One region of the Salinibacillus aidingensis genome, then DNA from elsewhere that is predicted to be linked to it. Evidence: a T-box and tRNA genes for the amino acid it is inferred to sense, from the RefSeq annotation. Region 1 holds a T-box; the other regions hold tRNA genes.
The links. A T-box is a leader RNA that pairs with one kind of tRNA and senses whether it is charged. The one in region 1 lies ahead of ileS (isoleucine--tRNA ligase), so its partner is inferred to be a tRNA-Ile.

Region 1 (3,246 bases):
GGTTGGCTTTTTCGTTCTCCAGTCATGCGGGTAAGAGTGTGTCATAAAGTTCAGTTTTAATAGTGCCCCGGACTCTTCCAGTTTTTCCGTAATCAATTTATTCGCTTTATCGTAGAATACTCCTTCAAAGCCTGGTGCATCAGAAGTGAATACCCCTTTTTCATCAACCGGGCATAATACATCAAGATTGTACTGCTGACCAACCCAGAAGTCATCCTCCCCGTGTCCTGGAGCGGTATGAACACATCCTGTACCCGCATCTGTTGTAACATGCTCTCCTAAAATAACGAGTGAATCACGATCATAGAAAGGATGTTTAGCGACTGTACGATCAAGCTCCTCACCTTTGTAAGTTTGCTGAACGTTGTAATCCTGCCATTCCAATTCATTCGCAACTTCCTCCACCAGTTCAGAAGCTACAATATATTTTTCAGATTGAACAGAAACAACCGAATATTCCAGCTCCGGATGTACGGTAATGGCAAGGTTTGCAGGAATCGTCCACGGTGTTGTCGTCCAGATAATAAATTTCTCATCACCTTTTAGGACGTTTTTGCCATCTTTTACATCAAAGGCAACATAAATCGACGGGGAACGCTTATCCTTATATTCAATTTCAGCTTCTGCCAACGCAGATTCTGATGATGGTGACCAGTACACAGGCTTATGACCTTTATAAATATAGCCCTTTTTCGCCATTTCACCAAACACCTGAATTTGTGCTGCTTCATAATCCTTTGTCAGCGTAATGTAAGGATTCTCCCAGTCTCCGCGTACACCGAGCTGTTTAAATTGCTGTCGCTGGCGTTCAATTTGCTCACGTGCATATTCTTCACAAATTTTTCTGAATTCAGATTCGCTCATAGATTTACGATCGACTTTTTTCTTCGCAAGCGCCTGTTCGATTGGTAATCCATGGGTATCCCAACCAGGAACATAGGGTGCATGAAAACCAGCCATTGACTTATAACGAACAATGATATCCTTCAGAATTTTGTTAAGGGCATGCCCCATATGTAAATCACCATTTGCATATGGAGGGCCATCATGAAGAATAAACATGGGTCTTCCTTCTGTTCTCATTTGAACCTTTTCATAGATTTTTTCTTCTTCCCATTTTTGCTGCATTTCAGGTTCTTTGTTTGGAAGATTTCCACGCATAGGAAATTTCGTTTTTGGCATTAATAAGGTTTCTTTATAGCTCATTCCTATTCTCCTTTTTCTTTTATAGTAAAACAGTTATTTCCAGGATTTTTAATGTTTAGTACAAAAAAGGCACCTCATCCCGAATAAAAGGGACGAGGCGCCTCGCGTTACCACCCTGATTGATGAATAAACATACAGATATTTTATCCATCCTCTTTATCATTCGTAACGTGAATGAATCGTCCTTGGCTACTTGTTATTTACTCTATTCACCAGGAGACTCAAGGGTGATCTTCCATGAAATGTGCTGTCCGGGCTTCCACCATCCCCGGCTCGCTTTGCATTCATCATTCAATGTACTGTCCCTGTCATCGTCTTTCTAAATGTTTAGGTTTTACGAGGGAAAACGGACCTTAGCCGTTACTCAGATACACAAATATAACATTCAGAGTAACATAAAAGGTCTGCAGTTCCCTGTTAAGATTTTAAACCATCGGCAGGTAAAAAGTCCTGTCAGTGTGCTTTACTTTATACTTTTGCATTATATTCAAAAATGATTCCGGCGTCAAGATTGGTTGTCTGAAAGTTGATATTCCACTGTATTCTGCTCTTCATCCGTCTGGTCCAATTCCATTTCAAAGAGCTCATCCCAGTCATCGTTTTCAATCATATCAAGCTGAGCCTGTACAATCATTTTCATGCGAGTTCGAAATACCTTAGCCTGTTTTTTCAGCTCTTCTACTTCCAATGTAATTTTTCTCGACTTGGACAAAGCTTCATTAATAATTCTGTCTGCATTCTTTTCTGCTTCTTTTATAATAAGCTTAGCTTCTTTATTCGCATTATTTTTCACGTCTTCAGCTGTTTCCTGAGCAACTAAAATGGATTTATTTAAAGTTGTTTCAATATCATTAAAATGACCAATTCTTTCCTTTAAATCGGCTACTTCTTCTTCATATTCCTTTTTTTCACGAATAACTTTCTCATAGTCTTTTATGACCTGGTCAAGAAATTCGTTGACCTCATCTTCATCGTATCCTCTGAATGTGCGGGTAAATTCTTTATTATGAATATCGAGTGGTGTTAACGCCACAAAGGTAACCCCCTTGAATTTAATCTCTTTTATTTGAAATAATTCTTCGTCTGTACTTTCAAGTAATTCGACGTGATTTGTCTTTTTCCTGCTTATTTTTCCTTTTATTTTAAAACACCGGTTAATATCCGCCATTTTTCTTTTTTGGTCTGGCCCGATATTTGAATAAGCTTGCTTCGGCCCTTTTTTCGAACGGATATCATATCTCCTTCCTCCATTTGGAAGGACGGATCTTCAACCACTCGGTGATTCACTTTAACATAGCCTTTTTGAATCCACTCGCTGGTTTTATTGCGTGAAAGATTGTAGATTTCTTTCATAACGGTGTCTAATCTGAGAGAGGAAACGGTACCTTCCTTCGTCTGCCACTGCTCCGGAGAAGGTTTCATTTCATCCAGTGGAACCGATTTAAAGTGCAGTCGGGTCTTCTTAATACCCGTTAAGTGAAGTTCAAGAAAGGTGGCAAGTTCCTTATCTGCAACAATTTGAACCGTATCGTCCACCACCATAAGGTCGCCTGCCTTTTTACGCTTTATTCCAAGCGACATAAGAGCACCTAAGACATCACGATGGGTAATCTCAACAAACTTTCTGGCAAACTGACTTTGAAGCACAACAATATCGAAGTCTTCATTATGTATCTCTTCATAGAAAGGTGCCAGAATTGCTCTTTTTCTCTCTGTTTTATCATCGCCTCCAAAAAAATGAAGGTTCATATCAGGATGATTCCCAATAACCGAAGAAAGAATAATCTGCTCTCTGGGGTCTAAAAAGTCTGTGAGCTTTCGCTGATACGTCTGCTCTACCTCATCTCTCCACGCTAAAGCCTGATCTATAAATGCCTGTTCTTCTTTTCGAAAATGCTGATAGATATCCATAAAAATCTCCTAAACACCTATTAAAAGAAAACCATAATAAAGAGTTGTTCCAATCCTAATTTAGCAAATTGAATAGCAAAAATCGCCACGATAGGAGAAATGTCTATCATCCCAAGTGGTGGAATAAAC
Region 2 (3,246 bases), 610 kb from region 1:
GTTACTCCCAGTCGTAAAACAATTACACGGTCGACTTTTTTAGCCCATCTTCCTGCCAGAATAAAGGTTAGCGGCTGCATTATATAAACAGCCAAATTATAAAAGGCAATGGTTGCATAATCACCAGCCTGCTTCCAAAGAAAAATATTTACAAATGTGTTGGAGAGAAAGATACTAATGGAATATAAACCACCAATAGTAAGCAGCAAAATCAAATCACGATTAACATCTACATGACCAACAATCGCTTTTAGTTTTTCGCTCATATTTCAAACCCCTTTTCTCTACACCTTATTTTCTTCAGAAACAATAACGATATTCAGGTTACAGAGAAAAGAGGTCATAAAAAAAGCAGGGCACAATGCCCTGCTTTTTTTATACAGTTTTATTATTTTGCTGCCTGATAGCGCTTTTCAACTTCATCCCAATTTACAACATTCCAGAAAGCTGCAATATAGTCAGGACGCTTATTCTGGTACTTAAGATAATAAGCATGCTCCCAAACGTCCAGTCCTAAGATTGGTGTTTTGCCTTCCATTAGAGGAGTATCCTGGTTAGGCGTACTTGTGATTTCAACATCTCCATTGTTCACAACTAACCAAGCCCAGCCTGAACCGAAACGTCCAGCTGCAGCAGCTTTAAATTCTTCTTTAAATTTATCGTAGCTGCCAAACTTAGCATTAATTTTCTCCGCAACTTCACCTTTTGGTTGTCCGCCACCATTTGGTGACATTACTGTCCAGAAAAGACTGTGGTTCGCATGGCCACCACCATTGTTACGTACAGCTGTACGGATATCCTCTGGAACAGCATCAAAATTACCAAGAAGGTCTTCAAGAGACTTGTCCTGCAGATTTGCATGTCCTTCAAGTGCTGCATTAAGTTTTGTTACATAAGTATTATGGTGTTTTGTGTGATGAATGTTCATCGTTTCTTTATCGATGTGTGGTTCTAAAGCATCGTATGCATAAGGTAATTCTGGAAGTTCAAAATTAGCCATTATAAATTCCTCCTTTTATTATATGTAATGCAAAGGAAAACATCATCCATATAGTGTTATTCCTTTATATTAAGATTAACAATCGTATTCACATGATGCAACAATTTTGCTGTATATTTTCCCACACATGTTAATTATGACCAAAAATCCAACGGCTCAGTACCGTAAATATTAAATAACGTAAAAAAGCAAGCAGATTTTAATCTGCTTGCTTTATATTACTCTATCGGAAAGGAGACATTCATTTTTATATGGTGGCTCGGGACGGAATCGAACCGCCGACACACGGATTTTCAGTCCGTTGCTCTACCGACTGAGCTACCGAGCCTTATGGCGGAGGAGGAGGGATTCGAACCCCCGCGGGCCGTGAAGCCCCTGGCGGTTTTCAAGACCGCTCCCTTCAGCCGGACTTGGGTACTCCTCCGTAATTTGGTGGACCCTGCAGGATTCGAACCTGCGACCGATCGGTTATGAGCCGATAGCTCTGACCAGCTGAGCTAAGGGTCCTTATGAATCATTCTTTTCTAAATGGGGCGACTGGTGGGAATCGAACCCACGGATGCCGGAGCCACAATCCGGTGCGTTAACCACTTCGCCACAGCCGCCATATGTAATTGGTAGCGGCGGAGGGGATCGAACCCCCGACCTCACGGGTATGAACCGTACGCTCTCGCCAGCTGAGCTACGCCGCCATATGGCTCCACCGGCAGGATTCGAACCTGCGACCGATCGGTTAACAGCCGATTGCTCTACCACTGAGCTACGGTGGAATAATAATAATGGATTGAAATAAATATTGAATTTCAGCGACAAGATACAATTTAACATGTTTAGCTTAATGTGTCAACATTTATTTCGTGATTAATTTCAAGAACATATGTAAATATAGCATGTCCCCCTTTATGTTTCAAGGGGTTTTTAAAGATTTTCTTTATAAAATAGAAAATATCCCGTATATTCATAAAACGGGATATTTTCTTAAAAGGGTATTACTCATTCATTTTATTTTCTTTTCCTACTAGTTCCTGAGCAATGTTAACGGCATGGTCCCCTATTCGTTCCAGGTTACTCAGGATATCTACAAAGACAATACCTGCAGATCCGGAACAAATTCCTTCATTCAAACGCAAAATATGCTTTTTACGGTATGATCGCTCCATTTGGTCGATTTGTTCTTCTTTTTGAATCACATCCATTGCTGCCTGATGATCCTGTTCTTCAAATGCTTTTAATGCCTGTTTTACAGTTACCAGTGTAAGGTTATACATTTCATTCACATCTTCCAGTGCCTGTTCCGTTAAATGGACCTTATTGGAGATTTTATAATCCACAAGCTCTACAATGTTTTCAAAATGATCACCAATACGTTCAATATCTCTTACATTATCCACTACAGATGAATGCAGATTACTTTCAGGTGTAGATAATGAAGATGTTGATATCTTACCTAAATAATCCGTGATTTTCCTATCAAGATTATTGATAGCATCTTCCATGGATAGGGCAAGTTCAGAATGCTTCTGATGATTATTGTTCAAGTAAAGTCTTGTTTCTTCCAGTCCTTTCAGGGCAAGATCTCCCATACGAATCGATTCATCCTTTGCCTGTCCGATAGCAATCGATGGGGATTGCTGAATAATAAGTGGATCCAGATGCATCGGTTTGGAATCTATAACTGCATCTTCGCCTGGGATAACTTTGGTTACTAAATACGCGATAAATCCAACAAACCAAATTTGAAGGAGTGTATTGGTTATGTTAAATGTACCGTGAGCGAATGCAATTGTAGATCTTGGATTTAAGTTCAGCTGTGTCTGTAAATAATCCACAAAATGAGTAAAAGGCGTTAACAAAATTAAGAATAATGCTGTACCTACCAGGTTAAAGAAAACGTGGGAAAGTGCAGCACGTTTTGCCGCAACACTTGCTCCCAGTGCAGCCAGGATAGCCGTAATGGTTGTACCAATATTATCACCAAATAATACTGGTAATGCCGCATCAAGACCAATTGCCCCCTGTTCTGCCAGTCCCTGCAGAATGCCAATCGTTGCACTTGAGCTTTGTACAATAAACGTAAAGACTGCCCCAATCACAACCCCAAGCAGAGGAATTTCACTCATGCTTACTGTCAAATCCTGAAATGCTTGCAAACTCCGCAATGGAGACATTGCTCCTGACATTAAGTCTAAACCATAGAATAGTGAACCCAGACCAAAGAATACCTGTCCTGCGTAGGTAAGTCGTTT
Region 3 (3,246 bases), 1.2 Mb from region 1:
ACCGCCCTTTCACGGCGGTAACACGGGTTCGAATCCCGTACGGGTCATTTTCTCTTTTTATTGTAAATAAAGCTTATAGGTCCGGTAGTTCAGCTGGTTAGAATGCCTGCCTGTCACGCAGGAGGTCGCGGGTTCGAGTCCCGTCCGGACCGCCATTATAATTGTTGGGCCATAGCCAAGCGGTAAGGCAACGGGTTTTGATCTCGTGATGCGCTGGTTCGAATCCAGCTGGCCCAGCCATTTTTTATTTTGCAATAAAATAGCAGAAAGAGTTAAGACATTACTAAATACGAGCCATTAGCTCAGTTGGTAGAGCACGAACGAATAGGCTTCAAAGCAACACATCAGCGTACTGATCGAGAAGCATCCAGAATCATCTTGCTGAGATTAGGACGTCGTAGATGCATAATGTACGAAGATCCTTATCAAGACGAACCACTCAATTATAAATACGAGCCATTAGCTCAGTTGGTAGAGCATCTGACTTTTAATCAGAGGGTCGGAGGTTCGAATCCTCCATGGCTCATCAAGGAAGTTGTGGTAGGATTCTCACTTGCGGTTCCCCTTGCTTTTATTTTATAGAAGAAGGAAGTAAGGACTAGCCAAAGGCGTCGGAATCCTCCATGGCTCACCATCCTCGCGGGTGTGGCGGAATTGGCAGACGCGCTAGATTTAGGATCTAGTGTCTTTCGACATGGGGGTTCGACTCCCTCCACCCGCACCATTTTATTTTGCGGTCGTGGCGGAACGGCAGACGCGCTAGGTTGAGGGCCTAGTGGGGGTTTACCCCGTGGAGGTTCAAATCCTCTCGACCGCACCAAAAAGATTTAAAAAAACTTCTTGCAAAGATATTGTGGTTGTGTTATAATAAATCTTGTCGCAAAAAAGCGCCCGTAGCTCAATTGGATAGAGCGTCTGACTACGGATCAGAAGGTTAGGGGTTCGACTCCTCTCGGGCGCACCATTCGACCCGGGAAGTAGCTCAGCTTGGTAGAGCACATGGTTTGGGACCATGGGGTCGCAGGTTCGAATCCTGTCTTCCCGACCAGTAAAAATCAAATATGCGGGTGTAGTTTAGTGGTAAAACCTCAGCCTTCCAAGCTGATGTCGTGGGTTCGATTCCCATCACCCGCTCCATAATGGGGCCTGTAGCTCAGTCGGTTAGAGCGCACGCCTGATAAGCGTGAGGTCGGTGGTTCAAGTCCACTCAGGCCCACCATTAAAAATTACTATTTCGAACCTTGAAAACTGAACAAAACAACCAGTACGTCAATTCGCTATTTAAATAGCATTGATTTATGAGTGACAGGAAAACTTGTTTCTCAGTAATAGTTGAGCACTTTATGTGCGATGACAACATTTATTGGAGAGTTTGATCCTGGCTCAGGACGAACGCTGGCGGCGTGCCTAATACATGCAAGTCGAGCGCGTGAAACAAGTTGATTCCTTCGGGATGAAACTTGTGGAACGAGCGGCGGACGGGTGAGTAACACGTGGGCAACCTGCCTGTAAGATCGGGATAACTCCGGGAAACCGGGGCTAATACCGGATAACACCTCCGACTGCATGGTCGGAAGTTGAAAGACGGCTTTTATGCTGTCACTTACAGATGGGCCCGCGGCGCATTAGCTAGTTGGTGAGGTAAGAGCTCACCAAGGCAACGATGCGTAGCCGACCTGAGAGGGTGATCGGCCACACTGGGACTGAGACACGGCCCAGACTCCTACGGGAGGCAGCAGTAGGGAATCTTCCGCAATGGACGAAAGTCTGACGGAGCAACGCCGCGTGAGTGATGAAGGTCTTCGGATCGTAAAGCTCTGTTGTCAGGGAAGAACAAGTACAAGAGGAACTGCTTGTACCTTGACGGTACCTGACCAGAAAGCCACGGCTAACTACGTGCCAGCAGCCGCGGTAATACGTAGGTGGCAAGCGTTGTCCGGAATTATTGGGCGTAAAGCGCGCGCAGGCGGTTTCTTAAGTCTGATGTGAAAGCCCACGGCTTAACCGTGGAGGGTCATTGGAAACTGGGAGGCTTGAGTGCAGGAGAGGAGAGTGGAATTCCACGTGTAGCGGTGAAATGCGTAGATATGTGGAGGAACACCAGTGGCGAAGGCGACTCTCTGGCCTGTAACTGACGCTGAGGCGCGAAAGCGTGGGGAGCGAACAGGATTAGATACCCTGGTAGTCCACGCCGTAAACGTTGAGTGCTAGGTGTTAGGGGGTTTCCGCCCCTTAGTGCTGAAGTTAACGCATTAAGCACTCCGCCTGGGGAGTACGGCCGCAAGGCTGAAACTCAAAGGAATTGACGGGGGCCCGCACAAGCGGTGGAGCATGTGGTTTAATTCGAAGCAACGCGAAGAACCTTACCAGGTCTTGACATCCTCTGCTACCTCTAGAGATAGAGGGTTCCCTTCGGGGACAGAGTGACAGGTGGTGCATGGTTGTCGTCAGCTCGTGTCGTGAGATGTTGGGTTAAGTCCCGCAACGAGCGCAACCCTTGACCTTAGTTGCCAGCATTAAGTTGGGCACTCTAGGGTGACTGCCGGTGACAAACCGGAGGAAGGTGGGGATGACGTCAAATCATCATGCCCCTTATGACCTGGGCTACACACGTGCTACAATGGATGGTACAAAGGGCAGCGAAGCCGCGAGGTGAAGCTAATCCCATAAAACCATTCTCAGTTCGGATTGCAGGCTGCAACTCGCCTGTATGAAGCCGGAATCGCTAGTAATCGCGGATCAGCATGCCGCGGTGAATACGTTCCCGGGCCTTGTACACACCGCCCGTCACACCACGAGAGTTGGCAACACCCGAAGTCGGTGGGGTAACCTTTTGGAGCCAGCCGCCTAAGGTGGGGCCAATGATTGGGGTGAAGTCGTAACAAGGTAGCCGTATCGGAAGGTGCGGCTGGATCACCTCCTTTCTAAGGAAGATAAGGTCACTTCGTGACCAAAAAAGAGCGTACTCGGTTGTTTTGTTTAGTTTTGAAGGATCGAAGGATTCTTCAAATAGCACCTTGAAAACTAGATAAGAAAGCAATCAAGAGCAGACAACGGACAATGATGTCCGTGTGCGTTATAAGTTAAGTGAATAAGAGCGCACGGTGAATGCCTTGGCACTAGGAGCCGATGAAGGACGGGACAAACACCGATATGCTTCGGGGAGCTGTAAGTAAGCTTTGATCCGGAGATTTCCGAATGGGGAAACCCGCTGTCCGTAATGGGGCAGTATCCTTATCTGAATCC

Region 2: it encodes a tRNA-Ile, which carries the amino acid that the T-box ahead of ileS (isoleucine--tRNA ligase) is inferred to sense. The anticodon was not compared.
Region 3: it encodes a tRNA-Ile, which carries the amino acid that the T-box ahead of ileS (isoleucine--tRNA ligase) is inferred to sense. The anticodon was not compared.

The regions. Positions count from the first base shown of each region.
Region 1 is NZ_AP043759.1:1,475,471-1,478,716, reverse strand. It holds gene ileS (isoleucine--tRNA ligase) at 1-1,206, opposite strand, end outside; T-box leader at 1,292-1,527, opposite strand; gene ACZ5OK_RS08055 (DivIVA domain-containing protein) at 1,712-2,239, opposite strand; gene ACZ5OK_RS08050 (YlmH family RNA-binding protein) at 2,344-3,117, opposite strand; gene ACZ5OK_RS08045 (YggT family protein) at 3,138-3,246, opposite strand, start outside.
Region 2 is NZ_AP043759.1:2,088,173-2,091,418, forward strand. It holds gene ACZ5OK_RS11270 (MFS transporter) at 1-266, opposite strand, end outside; gene ACZ5OK_RS11275 (superoxide dismutase) at 389-1,000, opposite strand; tRNA gene ACZ5OK_RS11280 (tRNA-Phe) at 1,253-1,328, opposite strand; tRNA gene ACZ5OK_RS11285 (tRNA-Ser) at 1,332-1,424, opposite strand; tRNA gene ACZ5OK_RS11290 (tRNA-Ile) at 1,431-1,507, opposite strand; tRNA gene ACZ5OK_RS11295 (tRNA-His) at 1,530-1,605, opposite strand; tRNA gene ACZ5OK_RS11300 (tRNA-Met) at 1,616-1,692, opposite strand; tRNA gene ACZ5OK_RS11305 (tRNA-Asn) at 1,696-1,770, opposite strand; gene ACZ5OK_RS11310 (Na/Pi cotransporter family protein) at 1,990-3,246, opposite strand, start outside.
Region 3 is NZ_AP043759.1:239,622-242,867, forward strand. It holds tRNA gene ACZ5OK_RS01410 (tRNA-Glu) at 1-47, shown strand, start outside; tRNA gene ACZ5OK_RS01415 (tRNA-Asp) at 79-155, shown strand; tRNA gene ACZ5OK_RS01420 (tRNA-Gln) at 166-240, shown strand; tRNA gene ACZ5OK_RS01425 (tRNA-Lys) at 454-526, shown strand; tRNA gene ACZ5OK_RS01430 (tRNA-Leu) at 640-724, shown strand; tRNA gene ACZ5OK_RS01435 (tRNA-Leu) at 734-820, shown strand; tRNA gene ACZ5OK_RS01440 (tRNA-Arg) at 888-964, shown strand; tRNA gene ACZ5OK_RS01445 (tRNA-Pro) at 972-1,048, shown strand; tRNA gene ACZ5OK_RS01450 (tRNA-Gly) at 1,064-1,137, shown strand; tRNA gene ACZ5OK_RS01455 (tRNA-Ile) at 1,143-1,219, shown strand; rRNA gene ACZ5OK_RS01460 (16S ribosomal RNA) at 1,361-2,924, shown strand; rRNA gene ACZ5OK_RS01465 (23S ribosomal RNA) at 3,082-3,246, shown strand, end outside.